2 regions of the Paenibacillus sp. MABNR03 genome follow, and region 2 is predicted to be linked to the other one. Evidence: riboswitches for the same ligand, from Rfam matches in the RefSeq annotation. Region 2 holds a riboswitch; the other holds the start of a gene.
The links. A riboswitch is a leader RNA that binds a small molecule or an ion and turns the genes downstream of it on or off. The one in region 2 is predicted to bind glycine.
Positions count from the first base shown of each region.

Region 1: it holds a riboswitch for glycine, as region 2 does, so the genes downstream of both, gcvT (glycine cleavage system aminomethyltransferase GcvT) here and sdaAB (L-serine ammonia-lyase, iron-sulfur-dependent subunit beta) in region 2, are expected to answer to the same signal.

Region 1 is NZ_JBCIYR010000003.1:85,561-95,321, forward strand. It holds gene gcvPB (aminomethyl-transferring glycine dehydrogenase subunit GcvPB) at 1-890, opposite strand, end outside; gene gcvPA (aminomethyl-transferring glycine dehydrogenase subunit GcvPA) at 887-2,242, opposite strand; gene gcvT (glycine cleavage system aminomethyltransferase GcvT) at 2,239-3,375, opposite strand; glycine riboswitch at 3,561-3,662, opposite strand; glycine riboswitch at 3,666-3,791, opposite strand; gene gcvH (glycine cleavage system protein GcvH) at 4,134-4,526, shown strand; gene AAIH57_RS15620 (PTS mannitol transporter subunit IICB) at 4,945-6,399, shown strand; gene AAIH57_RS15625 (BglG family transcription antiterminator) at 6,439-8,529, shown strand; gene AAIH57_RS15630 (PTS sugar transporter subunit IIA) at 8,535-8,969, shown strand; gene AAIH57_RS15635 (mannitol-1-phosphate 5-dehydrogenase) at 8,966-9,761, shown strand, end outside.
Region 2 is NZ_JBCIYR010000006.1:131,183-140,943, forward strand. It holds gene AAIH57_RS24840 (PH domain-containing protein) at 1-64, shown strand, start outside; gene AAIH57_RS24845 (PH domain-containing protein) at 57-1,580, shown strand; gene AAIH57_RS24850 (MFS transporter) at 1,786-3,066, shown strand; gene AAIH57_RS24855 (collagen-like triple helix repeat-containing protein) at 3,171-4,676, shown strand; glycine riboswitch at 4,815-4,940, shown strand; glycine riboswitch at 4,945-5,049, shown strand; gene sdaAB (L-serine ammonia-lyase, iron-sulfur-dependent subunit beta) at 5,156-5,845, shown strand; gene sdaAA (L-serine ammonia-lyase, iron-sulfur-dependent, subunit alpha) at 5,835-6,776, shown strand; gene AAIH57_RS24870 (alpha-glycosidase) at 6,947-8,716, opposite strand; gene AAIH57_RS24875 (response regulator transcription factor) at 8,926-9,609, shown strand; gene AAIH57_RS24880 (histidine kinase dimerization/phospho-acceptor domain-containing protein) at 9,606-9,761, shown strand, end outside.

The sequences.
Region 1 (9,761 bases), on a different contig from region 2:
ACCACGTCGAAGCCCATATCGCCAGGCCGGGTGATGCCCATAATGGCATTGGAGTTGGCTCCATCGTAGTACAGCAAACCTCCAGCTTGATGCACGATTGAGGCAATCTCCTGGATGTCCTTTTCAAACAATCCAAGTGTGTTCGGGTTGGTCAGCATGAGCGCTGCGGTATCCGAACCAACTGCTGCGCGAAGTGCGTCCAGATCTACCAGACCGTCTGCACGGGAAGGAATCGTAACCGTTTCGAAACCTGCTACGGTTGCACTTGCCGGGTTGGTACCATGGGATGAATCCGGCACGATGACTTTGGTGCGCTGTTCACCCCGACCTTCGTGATAGGCACGAATCATCATGAGTCCGGTCCATTCACCATGTGCACCAGCGGCTGGTTGCAGGGTTACAGCATCCATACCTGTCAGACCTGCAAGGTCGTTTTGCAACGTGTACAGCAGTTCAAGCGCACCCTGAATGCTGGATTCAGGTTGATAAGGATGGATTTTGGCAAATCCGCTGTAACGGGCGACATCCTCATTGATTTTTGGATTGTACTTCATCGTGCAGGAGCCGAGAGGGTAGAATCCGTTATCTACCCCGAAGTTACGGCGGGAGAGGGCAGTATAGTGACGGATGACATCGACTTCAAATACCTCGGGCAGTGCAGCTGCTTCCGAACGCAGCATTTCCCGGGGAATCAACGATTCCGGATCTTGACGCGGAACATCACATTCAGGCAGAGAGTAAGCGACTCGACCCGGGCTGCTAAGTTCAAAGATCAGAGATTGCTCCGGAGCGGGCGATGCAGTCTGCGCAGTTTGATTCGAGTTGGTTTCGGTTTGGAAAGGAGCTGCCGGTTCCGGCTGTCCTTGAGTTGTTGTCATTTCCTGAGTCACAGCGATCCCTCCAATACACGTGCGAATTCGTCAATCTCTTCCTTGCTGCGTCGTTCTGTAACGGCTACCAGCATATGTCCGGCAAGTTCAGGATAATCACGTCCAAGTTCATAACCACCGATAAATCCGGCATCCAGCAGCTTCAGCTGAAGTGCACTGGCGTCTGTTCCTTCAGGCAGTTGGATGACAAACTCATTGAATGTTGGTGCAGTAAACGTCAGGCTGACCCCGGGAATAGCGGTTAACGTATTCAGGGCATAGTGACTTTTTTGCAGATTCAAGTCAGCTACATCGATCATTCCCTGTCTCCCCATGGTGGACATATATACAGATGCGCTCAGTGCAAGCAAAGCCTGATTAGAGCAAATGTTGGATGTCGCCTTTTCGCGGCGGATGTGCTGTTCCCGCGCTTGCAGCGTCAATACAAAACCGCGTTTGCCGTTACGATCGGTTGTCTGGCCTACGATTCGGCCAGGAATCCGGCGCATATGAGCCTGGGATACGGCGAAATATCCGCACGTTGGGCCGCCGAGGGAAGCGGCGATGCCAAGGGGCTGCGCGTCGCCAACTACGATGTCGGCACCCAACTTGCCTGGGGCTTCAAGCAGACCAAGCGCCAGCGGGTTTGCGCTGACTACGAGCAGTCCCTTGTGCGCATGTGCGAGGTCTGCAGCCTGTTTTACATTTTCCACGGCTCCGAAGAAGTTCGGACTCTGGATCATGACGGCTGCAGTATCGTCGGATATGGCAGTTTGCAGGGCATCCCAGTCAGTGACCCCATTCTGATAACCAATCTCGACAATCTCCAAATTCAAACCGTGAGCGTAAGCCTTCAATACTTGACGAGCTTCCGGATGAACCGTACGGGATACGATCAGCTGTTTACGGCGGGTTGCCGCAGCAGCCAGGTTTCCTGCTTCCGCAAATGCGGTTGCGCCATCATACATGCTGGCATTGGCTACGGCCATGCCGGTCAGTTCACAGATATACGATTGAAATTCGAAGATGGCTTGGAGCTCACCCTGACTAATTTCGGGCTGGTACGGCGTATAGGCTGTATAGAACTCGGAACGGGAAATGACGTGGTTAATCACGGAAGGAATGTGGTGATCATAAATGCCTGCACCCAGAAAACTGGCGTGTGTCTCAAAATTGGCATTGGCACCGGCTTGCTTGGACATATGGCGCGTCAGCGCGTATTCATCCAGTTTGGAGGAAACGGGCAGCTCGCCCTGATAACGAATCTCCTGTGGAATGTCATGAAACAGATCCTCAATCGTGTCCACACCGATGGTCGCGAGCATGGCGCTCTGATCCTGCTCAGTCATGGGAATGTAACGGTGCTTGCTCATGCTTGATCAGCTCCTTGGGTAGGTGTCTTTTGCGTGCGTGTCCGTTTATGAAAAGGGGTCTTCACGACCTCGGCTTTCAGTTTCTTGCCGCGGATCTCAATCTCCAGCGGGGTACCCAACGCAGCATACTTGCTGTCGATCAGTGCGAGTCCCAGATTGCGTTTCAGCGTAGGGGACTGTGTGCCTGTCGTCACTTCACCGATCTGCACGCCTTCGGCGTAGATTGGATAGTGAGGGCGGGGAATACCGCGCTCCAGCACTTCGATGCCGACCAGTTTGCGGGCAGGCCCCTCATTTTTTTGCAGCAACAAGGCTTCGTGTCCGATAAAAGGTCCGGCATTCAGCTTCACAAACATGCCAACCCCTGCCTCCAGCGGAGAGATGGTTGGTGACAATTCCTGTCCATACAGGGGCAGCTTCGCTTCAAAGCGCAGTGTATCCCGTGCACCGAGTCCAGCAGGAACCAGTCCGTGTACTTCGCCAGCCTGCATTAATCCGTTCCAGACTGCAGAAGCCTGTTCTGCTGGTACGTAAAGTTCAAAGCCGTCTTCACCGGTATAACCAGTGCGGGACAGCAACAATTTTACACCGCACACCTCAGCATTCTGTACAAAGCGGAAAGGCTCAATCGTGAAAACATCGGTACCTGTAACTTTTCCAATAATGTCCACAGCAAGCGGGCCTTGCAGAGCCAGAAGAGCTGTCTCCTCGGAATCATTCTTCATGCTCACCCCAGGGACCATATGCTCTTGCAGCCATGCCCAATCCTTGTCGATATTGGAGGCGTTAACTACCAGCATATAATGCTGATCTTCCAGCTTATACACAAGCAGATCGTCGACCACGCCACCATCCGGATAACACATCAATGTATACTGCGCCTGACCGGGAACCAGTGTGGTCACGTCATTGGTCGTCATTTTCTGCAAAAATGCTTCTGCCTGTTCACCCCGCACGGTAAATTCGCCCATGTGAGATACATCAAACAGACCGGCCCGTTCCCGTACGGCTTCATGTTCCTTTTGAATTCCGCTGAACTGCACCGGAAGCTCCCAGCCTCCAAAATCGATGCACCGTACACCTTCGTATTGCTGATAAAGTGGAAAGAGTGGAGTTCTAAGCAAATCGGACATCAAATCACCTCGTTGTGGCCGCTGCGGGCCGAGTGTGTAACATGAATGAAGCAGTAATTTTTCGTATAAGTATAATTAAGGCTGCTACAGACAGCGCCGGCTGATCCTGGTTTTTCGTTTTTTTGGGAAAAAGGAAAAGGACAGGCCAAAGAACCGGCATGCCAGAAGCACGCTGTATTCTAAGGCTCTGTCCTTGGTACCTGAGAGTTACCCCGCCAATCAGTTGCAGCAGGTTTCCCCTTGGGTGATCATTACGCCCTGACCGGGCGATTAGATGCTCTCCAGAGTTGCGTCCCGTAAAAGTCCTTTTGCCTGAGAGATTCACCTCCCGCTTGTCGGGTGGTTTACTCCTTCGGCGTTACCGCATGCACATCCAAGACTCGGGTGTCACGGGTAATCTCTCCCTTTACATTCATCCGCGGGTAATGCACACAACAATAAACATTTACTCTCTCATTAAAACGTGAATCCACTATCGATGTCAAGAACGATATCATAGAAAATGATAAAAAACCGAATAATTCTTAGATTGTTAACGGTATTGTTCGTATATATAAAAAGATTACGCTTACTCTTCTATTATCCACCATTATATGTAGAGAGAGGATATTTGAGTTACAGGCCTTTAATGTAGAAATCTAAATATTTTGTGAGGTATCTTGACATTTGAATCCGAAATATCATACGCTAAGTTCTGGGAAAAAGGGTAAGGCCAAAGAAACGCATGCACTCATTAATGAAAAGCGAGGCGGATATCGATGAGCGAATTGAAAAGTGATTTCCTGTACAGTGAAGAGCACGAGTGGGTGCAAACCGTAGGGGAGGATACTGTACGGATCGGCATTACCGAGTTCGCGCAGCATCAGCTGGGTGACATTGTGTTTGTGGAATTGCCTGACCTTGAATCGGATGTAAAAGCGGAAGACAGCATTGGCACGATCGAATCCGTCAAGACGGTTTCCGATTTGTTTTCTCCGGTCAGTGGTTCAATTATTGCCGTGAATGATGCGTTGCAGGATGCACCTGAACTGGTTAACAGTTCGCCTTATGAAGAAGGCTGGATGATTGAGATTCGTGTTGAAGGTGATCTGACAGAAGCCTTGTCGAAATTGATGAGTGCCGATGCATATCGTAAGCATACAGAGGAGTAGAATGGTTTTGTACTAATTAGCCTATCATTTCATTACAAATAAATGTTCTTGCACGTTTTCAGAGCCTGTGTGAGCCTTGGTGCTTATGCAGGCTTTTTGTGTTCTTTAAGGCAGGGTTGGTCGCCAGAAAAAGGTGCTGGAGAGGATGAAATAAGCGTCGATTGTACAACCTATTCCCATAAAACCAAGACAGTAAATGATGTAAGTCACACACGAAAAAAACCTTGAATATCAACGGTTACAGCCTTCCAATCACGATAAAAACGATTACATAACCGTAATGTTGTCATCAATGATCATGACGAAAGTACGCTTTCCTTTCGTTGAACCGGAGACCAATCTGGCTTAGGATAACAGCAGGGGAGAAATGATACCCCTTTCATAAATTATAATCACTTGATCCGAGGAGGATAATACAATGAGTAACTTGGACCAAACGTCCAATTCCAAAGGCGGTCTCCGGGTAGGCGTTCAACGTTTTGGCCGATTCCTGAGCGGTATGGTTATGCCGAATATGGGGGCATTTATTGCCTGGGGACTGATTACTGCGCTGTTCATTGAAAAGGGTTGGTTCCCTAATGCAACTCTTGCAGAGCTAGTGGATCCGATGATCAAATATTTGCTGCCGCTGCTTATTGGTTACACCGGGGGTACCATGGTGCATGGCCAGCGTGGTGGTGTCGTGGGTGCCATCATGACCATCGGGGTTATTGTCGGTAGTGATATTCCGATGTTCTTGGGTGCCATGATTGCCGGACCTCTGGCAGCATGGGTCATCAAAAAGTTTGATAAAGCAGTTGAAGGCAAAATCAAAGCAGGATTCGAAATGTTGGTCAACAACTTCTCTGCCGGGATTATTGGCGGGATCTTGGGGATTATTGCACTGCTGGGGATCGGGCCAGCTGTAGAAGCAATTAGCACAGTATTGTCTGCTGGCGTACAGGGTCTGATGAATCTGGGCTTGCTTCCGCTGGTCAATCTGATTATTGAGCCGGGGAAAGTATTGTTCCTGAACAATGCAATCAACCACGGAATTCTAACTCCGATTGCAACAGACCAAGCAAGAGAATTGGGCCAATCCGTATTATACATGCTTGAATCCAACCCGGGTCCCGGACTTGGAATCTTGCTGGCCTACTGCTTCTTCGGTCGTGGTACTGCAAGATCTTCTGCACCGGGTGCCGTTATCATCCATTTCTTCGGGGGAATTCACGAAATTTATTTCCCTTACATTCTGATGAGACCGATTCTGATTCTTGCTGCAATCGCAGGTGGTGTGGCAGGTACAGCAACCTTTATGCTCACCGGAGCCGGACTGGTTTCAGCACCTTCGCCGGGTAGTATCATTGCATATTCCCTGTTAACACCAAAAGGCGGGTATCTTCCGATGCTCGCAGGGGTGGCTGTTGCCGCCATTGTTTCCTTCCTGGTTGCAGCGCTGCTGCTGAAAACAGGCAAACAAAAGGAAGAAGATCTGGAGTCTGCATCCAATCGGATGAAAGACATGAAGAGTCAAGGAACTACGCCGAATGCTGCCATTACGGCGGATAACCGTGAAGCAGACAGAGCAGCGGATATTGCTTCTTCTGCCGTGAAAACCGATGTGAAGAAAATCGTTTTCTCCTGTGATGCCGGTATGGGTTCCAGTGCCATGGGGGCTTCCATTCTTCGCAAGAAGATGAAAGCAGAAGGGATTGACGTAGCGGTAACCAATACGGCAATCAGTGATATCCCTCAGGACGCAGACGTTGTCATTACGCAGAAGACATTAACGGATCGTGCCCGCAGCGTGGCACCGAACGCAGAGCATATTTCCATCGACAACTTCCTAAAAAGCCCGGAATACGATGCGCTCGTTGAACGCCTGAAATAACAGGCTGCGATCGTTTTCCCTGAGCCGGAGGCTTGAGATATGAGTATTACGAAAAGACAGCGTGAAATTGTGGAATTCCTGCTGGAACATCCGCATGAGGTAACCGCAGGTGAAATTGCCATCGCGGTAAAAGTCAGTACCCGAACCGTTCATCGGGAGCTGCAGATGATTGAGAAGTGGCTGGAGCCACTGGGCATGAAATTAGAAAAAAAATCGGGGACCGGGGTCCGTATTGACCCTGGTTCCAACGATTTGGCTGCACTGCGTCAGCAATTGGAGCTTAACGAATACGTGGAGTTTACGCCGGAAGAGCGTAAACTCTTCATGCTTTGCATTTTGCTGGATGAAGCGGAGCCCGTAAAACTGCTTGCGTTGTCATCAGACCTGAAAGTGACGGTCTCCACGGTGAGCAATGACCTCGATGAGCTGGAGCCCCGAATTCGGCAGGCTGGACTGAAGCTGGTTCGCAGACGAGGATACGGGGTGAAGATCAATGGAAGTGAAACAGCTTATCGTGCAGCGATTGCCGGGCTTGCGCTAGAATTTCTGGATGAGTCGGATCTCTTTGGAAGACAACCCGAGCAGGGCGTTTCCAAGGTGAATCAGAAGCTGCTCAGCATGATTGGCCACCGTGACGTACTGACGGTCGAAAATGCCTTGTGGCAGCCCGATATAGATTGGCTTGAAAATATTCCGGAGCGACAGTATACGAAATTGCTTATTCAATTATCCGTTGCACTGGCGCGCATACGCAAAGGGTTTACGGTAGGGCGAGGCACTGCACAAAAGACGATACACTCGTCTACTTTGGACATGAATGTACCTGAATATATGGCCTCCCGGTTATGCGGTGTGCTGTCCAGTCAGCTTGGAATATCGTTTGCCAAAGAAGAACAGAGCTATCTACACAAATTATTAATCGAAACAGAGCAGCTTATTCACTCCACACGTTTACTGCCTGTTGACGATCTGGTGCTGCTGGATATGGTTCGTTCCCTGATGGATCAGATGCAGGAGAGAACCGGTTATGCATTCCAGGAGGATCGTCTCCTGCGAGAAGGGCTGATTGCCCATATGCAGCCGGTGATGGAACGCATCGGGGGACAGCAGAGCATACGTAACCCGTTGCTCCAACAGATCCGCAAGGATTATGATTCGCTGTTCGCGGATGTGAAGAAAGCCGTGCATATCGCATGGCCGGATACGGACGTACCGGATGAGGAAATTGGGTTTTTGGTCATGCATTTCGGAGCTTCCATCGAGCGATTGCGTGTACTGAAGCGTGAGATTCGGGCGATTATTGTTTGCACCAGCGGAATCGGATCCTCACGCATGCTTTCCAGCCGTTTGTCCAAGGAGATCCCGGAAATTCGCATTATCGACAGTGCATCATGGTATGAAGCCGCGCGGATCCCCGAAGAGGATTATGATCTCATTTTGTCGACCGTCGATCTGCCGATGGAGCCGCATCAGTATTACAAGGTGAGTCCCTTGTTGACGGCAGATGAAAGTGAACGTTTGAGGCAGTACATTCAAAATACGACGCTGCAACGGGAACAAGGCAAGTATGGGGACAGTAAAGGAAGCCGAAGGGCAACTGATCGTAATCCGGACCCGGCGGGGCTTGATGCCACGCTCATTGAGATTGTACGTATCATAGGCAAGTTTCAGGTGTTTCCTCTGGATAACGGCAGGATGGGATTTTACGAAACAGCATATGCCATGTGCAAGGTACTGCAGGAATCCGGTGTATTGAAGGATCCGGAAGAGATAGCCAGGCTGCTTGAAGCCCGCGAATCAGTAGGCAGTCAGAAAATCCCCGATACTTCACTGGCTCTGTTCCATACACGCAGTGATGGCATCTATAGGCCGTCCATCAGCCTGTTTCAACTGTCAGAACCGCTGCTGGTGACGCCGGATGACCCGGTGGGCGTGACCCATATCCTTCTCATGGTAGGGCCGGGGGAGTTATCCCGGGAGAGCCTGGAGGTTCTCAGCGAGATCAGTGCATTGTTACTGCAGGACGAAATGATTATGCTGCTGGAGAAGGGAATACGGGATGATCTTATTCATTACCTTTCCCGGGAGCTGGTTGGATTTTATCGAAGTAAAACTGAAATTGGAGGTTAACAAACATGAGTATACTTACAACAGATAAAGTGGTTATGAACGCGACGGCACAGGACAAATATGAGGCTATTCGCATGGCAGGACAAATTTTGAAAGACGCAGGACATATTACCGCAGATTATATCGACAAGATGCTTGAGCGTGAGGAAATTGTATCCACCTATGTGGGCAACGGACTTGCGATTCCGCACGGAACCAAAGAATCCAAATCGTTCATTCTGTCCACGGGTATTTCTGTCATCCAGTTCCCGCAAGGTGTAGATTTTGGGGAAGAAAAAGCTTACATGGTCATCGGCATTGCCGCTCAGGGCGGTGAACACATGGAGATCCTGACGAGCATTGCGGTGATCTGTGCCGAGGATGAGAACATGGAAGCACTCCGTTATGCCAAAACGGCAGAAGAAATCATTACCATTCTCGAAAGTGAAATGGAACTATGAAGGCCCTTCATTTTGGAGCAGGGAATATCGGACGTGGGTTTATCGGATTAATCCTGTCTCGCGCAGGATATAACGTTATGTTCTCGGATGTGAATCAGGAGCTCGTTAAGGCACTCCAGCAGCGCGGGCAGTACACGGTGGAACTGGCGAACGAGTCGAAGGATACGGAGACGGTAACAGGTGTGAGTGCGATTGATGGAACACAGCTGGAGACGGTTGCCCAAAACGTTGCGGAAGCAGATCTCGTTACAACCGCAGTCGGTGTGGGGATTCTGAAACATATCGCACCAGGCATTGCCAAGGGTCTTGAGGCGAGATTGAATACAGGTTTGGTACAGAAACCTCTTCATATTATCGCATGTGAAAATGCCATCGGTGCCAGCACGCAGCTCAAAGAACATGTGTATGCTCTGCTGGAAGAACCCGTTAGGGCTCTTGCCGATCAGTATGTATATTTTCCTGATTCCGCAGTAGACCGAATCGTACCGATACAGCATCATGAAGACTCGCTTCATGTGCAGGTTGAACCTTTTTATGAGTGGGTTGTGGATCGTTCACAGATGGCACCTGCGTTCCTTCCGATCGAAGGAGTACTCTATGTTGATGATCTGGAGCCCTATATCGAACGCAAATTGTTTACCGTGAACACGGGACACTGCTGTGCCGCGTATATCGGTTATGTGAACGGATATGATACGATTCAAAAGGCGATTGCTGATGAAAAGGTGAAATCTCTCGTCTATGGTGCATTGCAGGAAACAGGTGAGGTTCTTGTGAAACGATTTGGTTTCA
Region 2 (9,761 bases):
AGAAGCGGAGCAGTTGAAGCGCAATATCGGACATCTGGCCAAGGTGGAAGATCACGATGAATGAACCGAAGCGTCTACATAAGTTGTACGTCTTATTCCCCCTTTTTAGCGTAATGAAGTCCATCATTCCAATCCTCATTTTGCTCATCATCAAAGGCGTGAACTGGAGCAAGTTCCCCTGGTACGGTTATGCTGCGGTGATTGTAGTAATCGTGCTGCCTTTTGTCTTGTATGGTTGGTTTACATGGCGTAAATTCAGCTATACGCTGCAGGAAGATCGGATTGTTCTGCGCCGGGGCATATTTGTCCGGGAGGAGAAATCGATCTATTTCAGCCGGATTCACTCCATCCAGACACAACAGCCTCTGATTCAGCGGATCCTCCGGCTGGCTCAGCTCAAGATTGAGACGCCTGGAGGCAACGCAGAGGCGGATGGGGTGCTACCCGCTCTGGCAATTGCGGAGGCCGAGCGGGTAGAGCAATGGCTATATCAGAAGCGAAGTGAAGCTGCGAAGAAAGAGGAAGCACCTGCCGCAGCCGAATATGCTCATGAGCATGCTCACCATGAAGAGGGAGAATCTCCTGAGCAGAATGAGGGGGTTATACAGGAGGGGCCTGCTCCCCTTGTGCGGCGAGAGCGGGGGGTTCTGCTGCGGCTGTCAGCCGGCAGACTGTTTGCCGGAGCATTGACAACGATGAATCTGCCGCTTGTTGTGGTATTCGGTACAGGGGTCTACTCATTCGCAGATGACCTGCTACCGGATCATTTCTACAGCAGTCTGGTTGAACGGGCTGGACAGCTGTCAGCGATTTGGTGGCTCGGACTTGTTCCCGTCATGTTTTTGCTGGCTTGGATACTGTCGGCAGTGCTGTTCACGATCAAATATGCCGGATTTACCGTAGAACAGGAAGGCGGTAATATTACCATTGTCTCCGGTCTGCTCGACCGGAAAAAGCATGTGTTTTCTCCTGGTAAGGTACAGGCAGTGGAGGTCAAGGAAGGGCTGCTGCGACAGCCATTTGGTTATGCCGAGGTGGAGATTTTTGTTCTGACTTCAGAGACGGAGAAAAAAATGATGCTGCATCCGCTGCTGCCGCTCCGTGATGTGAATGAGCTGCTTGCCCGAATCGTACCGCAATTCGAATTACAGCCACCCGTTACATGCCCTCCGAAGCGGGCCCTCTGGCTGTTCATGCGCTGGAAATTGCTTGGTGCAGCCGTGCTCGGAACGGCGGGAACCGTGTTTCTGGGCCCAACAGGAGCACTGCTGTTTCTCTTATTGCCCTTATGCGCCGTGTGGGGATACGGATGCTTCAAAGATGAGGGGATGAGTATTCAAGGTAAGCTGTTAACACTTCGCCACCGGACCATATCCCGCAGTACGGCATTAATGCGCCGGCCTCATGTGGTCACGGTGAATACTGTTGCTACGTCTGGGCAGCGAAGCAAATCCTTGTTATCCGTCCGGGCGAAACTTATGGTGAATCGAATCGGCTTTAAAGCGGTTTTTCTGGAACGGGAACAGGCCAATGCTGTTAAGGACTGGTTTCGGCAGGCTTCTGCCTTTATGAAGAGATGAAAATCGAATATCACGAAGAATGTACCCATTTAAGGCTGCCGGAATGCCGGCAGTCTTTTTTATGTTTGGGAGGCTAACTAAACGTGAACAACAACGTTTGGCATGATCCTTTTGTTACTGCGAAAGAAGATGAAATAGGGGATAATACATTTAATGGAATTTTCCTTTCTGTAATTAGATGATTCATTAAGGAGGGGTGTAATGGATGAGCAATGATCACAAAAAGGGGGAAGCGGAAACAAGCCGGCGAGGTGGATGGAAACATGCCGGATTGCTGCTTGGTGGGGTAGGCATATCCAATCTGGGGGATTTTATCTACATTGTGGCTATTAATCTGATGGTGCTCAACATGACTCAGTCTCCAGCAGCAGTAGCAGGATTGTGGATCATCTCCCCTATTGCCTCGGTATGCACCAAGTTCTGGTCAGGCAGTCTGATCGACCGCTATGACCAGCGGCAGATGATGATTGGAGCCGATCTGGTGAGAGCTGTACTCGTGGCAGTGCTTCCGCTGATGCCGAGTCTATGGATGATGTATGGCGTCATGTTTCTTGTCAGTATGTCGTCCTCCATATTTGTGCCGTCTTCACAGGTATATATTACCCGGCTGGTTCCTGCTGAGCGGCGAAAGCGATTCAATTCCCTGCAGGCGATGATCAGCTCAGGCGCTTTTATTACCGGTCCGGCCATAGCGGGAGTTATGCTGATCTATCTGTCTCCTGTGGCCGCGATCTATGCCAATGCAGCTTCCTTTGTTGTGTCTGCACTGATCCTGATGTTCTTGCCAAGGCTGGGCATTGGAGAGCAGAACCGCGGAACGGGGACAAGGCTAACCCCACGTCTGATTGCACAGGATTGGCGTGCCGTGCTGCACTTCAGTCATCAATCAGGTTATGTGGTCGGAGTCTATGCTTTGTTCCAGATCATTCTCGTCATCGGCATGTCGCTCGATGCGCAGGAAGTGGTGTTTATCCGTCAAGTAATGAACCTGTCCGAATCGCAGTATGGCGCGTTGATGAGTGTTACCGGAGTTGGCTATTTGGCTGGATCTCTATTGGTTTGGTTATTCGCCAAACACTTGCCTATCCGTCATATGATGGGCGGTGGTGTGCTCCTGGTCGCGCTTGGCTATTTCCTGTTCGCTCGTTCATTTTCGTTCGAGCTTGCAGCATTCGCCTTTATTATGCTTGGGCTGTGTTCCGCACTGGCGAACACGGGTCTGGTTACCTTTTATCAGAATAATATTCCGGTGGACCTGATGGGGCGGATGAGCAGCGTGCTTGGACTGATGCTGAGTGCTTTACAGGTCATCTCAATTTTGGCAATGGGGGGAGTTGCTGAAGTGATATCCCTTCGGACGGTGTATACGGTTGTTTCAGCAATTCTTATGCTGGGTGCTCTCCTATTGTGGCTTACTAGCTGGTTTCCTTCCAGACAACTATTTTATGGCGAACATGAGTCTTCCAAAAAATCATTTAGTGGTTAGGCATCATACTGTTTTCGACTGAACGATCCCGTGACAGGACGCATATAGATAGAAGATGATCTCGATCCGGCGACATAAGCTAGGAAAAGGGGGCATCGCAGAAAATGGCTGTCTTATCAACGGGGCCGATTGAAAATAGTATCGTGGTGGGAAGCGGTGTACGCCCTACCCAGAGAATTACGGTAAGAGTGGACAATCGGGATCCAGCAAACTTTGCAACCGTGCTGGTTCAGGGCTACTACTTGAATGGCATTCGTACATTATATGTGGAAGAAGTGTTTAATGTTTTGCCCAATCAGTTGATAACAAAAGATTATTATGCAAACTTGGATGCATTTGAATTCATCTTCACTACGGGGGATGCTGCTGCGGCTGATGTTCAGGTCTCCGTATGGGGGAAGGATCAGAATGGGGAGTTGGTAACAGCCCACCGTCTGGTGTCTGAGGAGTTGCTGGGAGCGTACGGGGGCATAGTTGGGGCGACTGGTGCTACTGGAGCTACCGGGACAGCAGGTATAGTGGGAACGACGGGACCCACAGGTATTACTGGAGTGACAGGAATGACAGGTGTTACCGGCCCGCCGGGAGGAACGACCGGAGTGACAGTGGCGACGGGGATCACTGGAGTCACAGGATCCATTGGAGTAACCGGAGCGACAGGGATCACCGGAGCAACAGGAATCACTGGAGCAACAGGAATAAGTGGAGTTACCGGTCTAACAGGCACTACGGGAAGTACTGGAACTACAGGAGCAACAGGGGTCACGGGGGAAACTGGGTTTACAGGAGATACTGGCGTTACAGGACTTACTGGAGTCACAGGATCCACTGGAGTAACCGGAGCGACAGGGATCACCGGAGAAACAGGAATAAGTGGAGTTACCGGTCTAACAGGCGCTACGGGAAGTACTGGAATCACAGGAGCAACAGGGGTCACGGGGGAAAGTGGGTTTACTGGAGATACTGGCGTTACAGGACTTACTGGAGTCACAGGATCCACTGGAGTGACCGGAGCGACAGGGATCACGGGAGAAACAGGAATAAGCGGAGTTACCGGTCTGACGGGCGCTACGGGAACGACCGGAATCACAGGAGCAACAGGGGTAACTGGAGCAACAGGAATAAGTGGAGTTACCGGTCTGACGGGCGCTACGGGAACGACTGGAATTACAGGGACAACTGGGGTTACGGGATCAACGGGAGCTTCCGAACCTGCGAGTTCATCGCTATTTGCTGACAGTCAGACAACTGCACTCGCTATACCGCTTGCGGGGGAAACAACGATTCAGACACTCAATGTCCCCGTCGTAGTAGGTCAACGGGTAAAGATTGATAACAGTGCTCAAATTGCCGTTGTGGTTACGGCCAACTGGAGCGTGACATTCGCTATGCGACTCCGCAGAAATGGAGTTCTGATTAACGAGCTGATTCTTTCCCGGACGGGAATTACTGCGTCTACGGTACGCTTTCTTTCATCTAATACCTACGTCGATACATCTATTGCAACGGGAAATAACGCCTACACGATAGGTATCCAATTTACAACGGCCACGAACGTAACCAGTGCCTCAGTTGAGACACGAAACCTGAATGCCATTCGTTTTACCTGATCCTAATCCCAAGATGATAATGATACGTCACTTTTATTGACATTACGTGTGTTGCATATTAATCTGTTATATGAATGATTCATTTAAAAATGATAAGCGTTTGATATGTGTTCGAACGAGTATTGACCATACAGCGGATGAGAACGAGCGGGAGAGACCTGAGCCGGCCAAGTGTAACCATAGGGCTGCCAGGCACCGAAGGAGCAAGCTGCTGCGCACCCGGCGCAGTGGTTAATCTCTCAGGTAAATGTACCATCGTTGGACGCAACTCTGGAGAGTGCGCAGGTTGCGCCACCCAAGGGGTATATGATGAGAACGGTATGCCGACTGCGGCTGCCCCTGATCATGAAACTCTCAGGTAACGAGGACAGAGAGAGGGCCTAAGGCCTTCTACTGTCCTTTTTTGATGTCATCATTCAGTAATGAAGGAACATTATGGTGCATGTCTGGATGGATATGACGATATGGAGGGGTGCAGGATGCGGTTTAAAGATGTTTTTTCAATTATTGGTCCGTCGATGACGGGTCCGTCAAGTTCACATACAGCTGGGGCTGCAAGGCTTGGGAGAATTGCGCGTCAGTGGCTGGGATGTACCCCGGAACGTGCCAGGCTAACATTATACGGTTCATTTGCTGATACGTACCAGGGTCATGGTACGGATCTGGCACTGATCGGCGGTTTGCTTGACTATGCCACGGATGATCCGCGTATACCGGACGCCGAGGAATATGCGGAGCAAGCGGGTATGGAGGTTGAATTCTTTACGAGTGGACTACCTGCTCCGCATCCCAACACGGTCAAGATTGAGTTGTGGTACGGTGAGCGTCAATGCTCGCTGATTGGTGCTTCCATTGGTGGCGGCAGTGTAACGGTGCATTCGCTCAATGATTTCCGTGTACAGATCAGTGGAGAGTTTCCAACACTGGTTCTGCGCCATTCGGACAAAGCAGGGGTGCTCGCTTCGGTTACGTCTACAATCAGTTCGTCAGGTGTTAACATCGGTTACATGCAAGTGGACCGGAAAGCCCGGGATGGCGAAGCGCTGACAGCGATGGAAATGGATGGAGCGCCAAGTCCGGAAATGTTGAACCGCCTGCGGTCACTGGATCATGTGCTGGATATTCGCGTTATTGATTTGAAGAAAGGGGTGGAACCGGATGCGGTTTAAGCACTTGCACGAACTGAATACCATCTGTACGGCTGAATCGAAAACCATTGCCAAGCTGATGATTGAGGAGCAGGTTCAGGAGACCAATACGCCCGAAGCAGACGTTGTACAGCAGATGTCAGAGTACTATCAGGTGATGAAGGAAGCTGTGCAAAAAGGGCTTACCGAGGATACGACTTCACGCAGTGGCTTGACCGGCGGAGACGGCAAGAAAATGGCGGAGTATATTCGTCAAGGCGAAACCTGTTCGGGTGATGCTTCTGCACTTGCGATGGCCTATGCCCTTTGTGTGTCTGAAGTCAATGCTTCCATGGGCCGGATCGTGGCTACGCCGACAGCGGGTTCGTGTGGCATTATTCCGGGGGTATTTATCAGCTCCCAAGAGCGATTCGGCTGGAGTGATGAGCATCTGGTCAACGGCCTATTCTGTGCAGGTGCGATTGGATATGTCATTGCTAACAACTCGTTTATCTCCGGTGCTGAAGGCGGCTGTCAGGCTGAAGTCGGTTCTGCGATCGGCATGGCTGCCGGTGCCATGGTTGAACTGCGCGGAGGGACACCCGAGCAGGTTGTTCATGCGGTAGGTCTCGCGTTAAAAAATACACTGGGCCTCATCTGCGATCCGGTTGCGGGCCTCGTGGAAATCCCATGCATCGTCCGTAACGGACTGGGTGCCGTAACGGCTCTCGCTGCGGCCGACATGGCACTGGCCGGGGTACGGAGTGCCATTCCGTCGGACGAAGTCATTGACGTCATGCTGGAAGTCGGAAGTGCCATGCCGAGCAGGCACCGCGAGACGGCCCAGGGCGGCTTGGCCCAGACGCCCACGGGCCGGAAAATGATGGAGAAGCTGGCCAAACCGAAGGCGAAGCGTGCAGAGCCTGAGGAGGAGATGGGGAACGCGCAGGGAAATTCGGAAGAGCAGGCCTAGAACCGAGCAGCTAAGGCGAGCATTCATCATAGAAAACCAATAAAACAAGCGTCCACTGCCCTTTTACAGGTCATACAGGACGCTTGTTTTCGATTCAGGAAATCTAATTAGCTCCTTTGGTATGAATAAGTAGGGGGAAGGTCGTGTGATCTACAATGCATACCAAGTGACTACTTGCTCTGCTCTCGAGTGATCTCCGTACTTAGTACGGCATAACCATAAGCGGGCAGTTCAATGGCCAGAACATCGCCATCCTTGGCTGTACGATGGTTGCCGTCCAATAATTCGGTCCATTCGCCTGTACCTGCATCCAGTTCAATGATCGCCGTCTCCTCCGAACGATTGAACAGAATGAGAATACGTTCCTCATCACTCTGCCGTTCCAGGACCAGCTGGCTTCCTTCTGCCCGAGCCTGCAGGAATCGAACTTTGCCTTCTGCGCGCAGAGCGGGGTGAGCATGACGAAGCGCAATGAGCTGTTGATAAAAGGCTAACAACTCGCGGTCCTGCTTCGCTTCATCCCACTCCATGCATTTCCGGCAGCCCGGATCAGCTCCACCATCCAGCCCAATCTCGTCTCCGTAATAGATGCACGGCGTACCTATGTAAGTAAACTGGAATAGCGCCGCCAGTTTCATTTTGCGCTGGTCACCTTCACATAGCGTCAGCAGCCTTGGTGTATCATGACTGTCCAACAGGTTGAACGCCACTTCGCTGGCTTGCAGCGGATAACGTGATAATTGCCGGCCGATGGAGTTCGCGAACGCCTCGGCATTCATTTTATTTTTCACAAAGAAACCATTCACGGCATCGGTAAACGGATAGTTCATGGAGGCATCAAACTGGTCTCCTTGCAGCCAGGCCGAGGATTCATTCCATATCTCACCGAGAATGTACGCATCCGGATTCGCAGCTTTCACCACCCGGCGGAAATCACGCCAGAATGCATCATCCACTTCGTCCGCGACATCCAGTCGCCAGCCGTCCATGCCCACTTCCTTGATCCAATACTCAGCAACCTTTAGCAGATAGTCTTTCACCTCGGGATTTTCCGTGTTCAGCTTGGGCATGTGCGGCTCGAATCCAAAGGTTTCATACGTAGGGATGCCATCCTTCACATCCAGCGGGAACTCGTGTACGTGGAACCAGTCTTTATACTTGGATTTTTCCCCGTTTTCCTGCACGTCCACAAAGGGAGCAAACGTCTTCCCGGAATGATTGAATACCGCGTCCAGAAGCACCCGAATGCCGCGTTCATGACACAGCTTAACCAGCCGTTTCACTGTATCTGCATCACCGAAATGCCGATCTACCCGGAGATAGTCTTCGGTATCATATTTATGGTTGGTGGTCGCTTCGAAGATAGGGGTAAAATAGATGGCGTTAATGCCCAGCTCGCTGAGATAGTCCAGATGATCAATCACACCCTGGAGGTCGCCTCCGAAGAAGTTGGACGGTGTAGGATCGCCGCCCCATGGCTCAACATTCTCCGGATTAAGGTCAGGGTTTCCATTGGCAAACCGCTCGGGAAAGATCTGATAGAAAACAGCATCCTTGACCCACTCAGGCGGCGTGAAGACCGCACCCGGGTGAATATAGGGGAACTGAAACATCTGCCCTGGATCGTCCGGTTCGTCTTCCTGGAAGTCCGTTTCGGACATCCAGATCTGCTCGTCTCCGCTTTTCAGCAAAAAGGAGTATTTCAGGCGATGGTACGGAGGTTTTATTTCACCCTCATAGTAGTCGAACATGGCGTCGGAGGTGAACTTGGCCAAAGGAATCAGCTCTTTGGTGTTTTCCCATGCGTATTTATCACCCGTCATGGCGTATACCTCGGTGAGATCATTCTTTTTGGCACGCAGACGCAGACGAACAGAATCCTTATCGTAGGCGTACGCCCAGTTTCGTTTGGGTTGATGATAGATGGCTTCCAGCAGCATGCTTAAATTCCTCCCCTTTTCACATACGGTATGTACTTTATAGACCTCATGGCATGGCATTTCTGAAGTTGCAGATTAAGGTATAATGAAAATTAAAGGTAACGGAGTATTCATCTAAGGAGTATCGTTTCGTTTATACATACAGCTTACTCCATTATGTTCAGATATATAATTAACCAAAAGGGTGCAGAAAGGAAACGAATTTACGCATGAAAACAAAACTGCTATACATTGAGGACGATACGGAAATCGCGACATGGGTCAGAGCCGACCTGGAGGAGCGTGGTTATGAGGTCGTATGGCTGGGAAGTGGAGAAGGTGCTGCTGAAGCTGCCGGGGACTGCTCGCTGATCATTTTGGATGTCATGCTGCCAGGGCTGGATGGATTTACGGTGGGGCAGCGGCTAAAAAAGGAACATCCTTCAGTGCCGATCGTCATGCTCTCGGCCAGAACGTCTATTGATGACAAGCTGCACGGGCTTGATTTTGCCGATGATTATGTAACCAAGCCTTTTCACCCCGATGAACTCGCTGCGCGAATTGAAGTTCAGCTGCGAAAGGCAGGGACTACGGTTTCCTCGGATGCTGCTCTGAAACTGGATCACCTGTCCATCTATGAGAAGGACAATCGGATCGTGAATGAGGAGACGGGGGAGGAGATCATTTTATCGGGAAAACAGTTTCACATCTTCGCGTACCTGCTCAGGCATATGGGCATGATCCGTACGAAAGAGCAGATTTATGAGGCGGTCTGGAATGAGCCCTATCTCGATGGAGACAAAACATTAATGGTACATATTCGCCACCTGCGCGAAAAGCTTGAACTTGATCCAGCGAATCCGTCAGTGATTCAAACCGTGCGCGGGGTTGGATACCGTGTGAAGAAACCATGATCGGGCGGTTCAAAGAGAAGGGGAAACGGAAAAGTCAGAGGGAACGGAAGGAGCCTGAAAAGCGTAAGCTTCGATTTGGTCGCTCGCTCATGTCCCGTTATATGATTCTGATTTTATGTGCCATTTTGTTTGTTCCCGTCGTTCTTCCAATC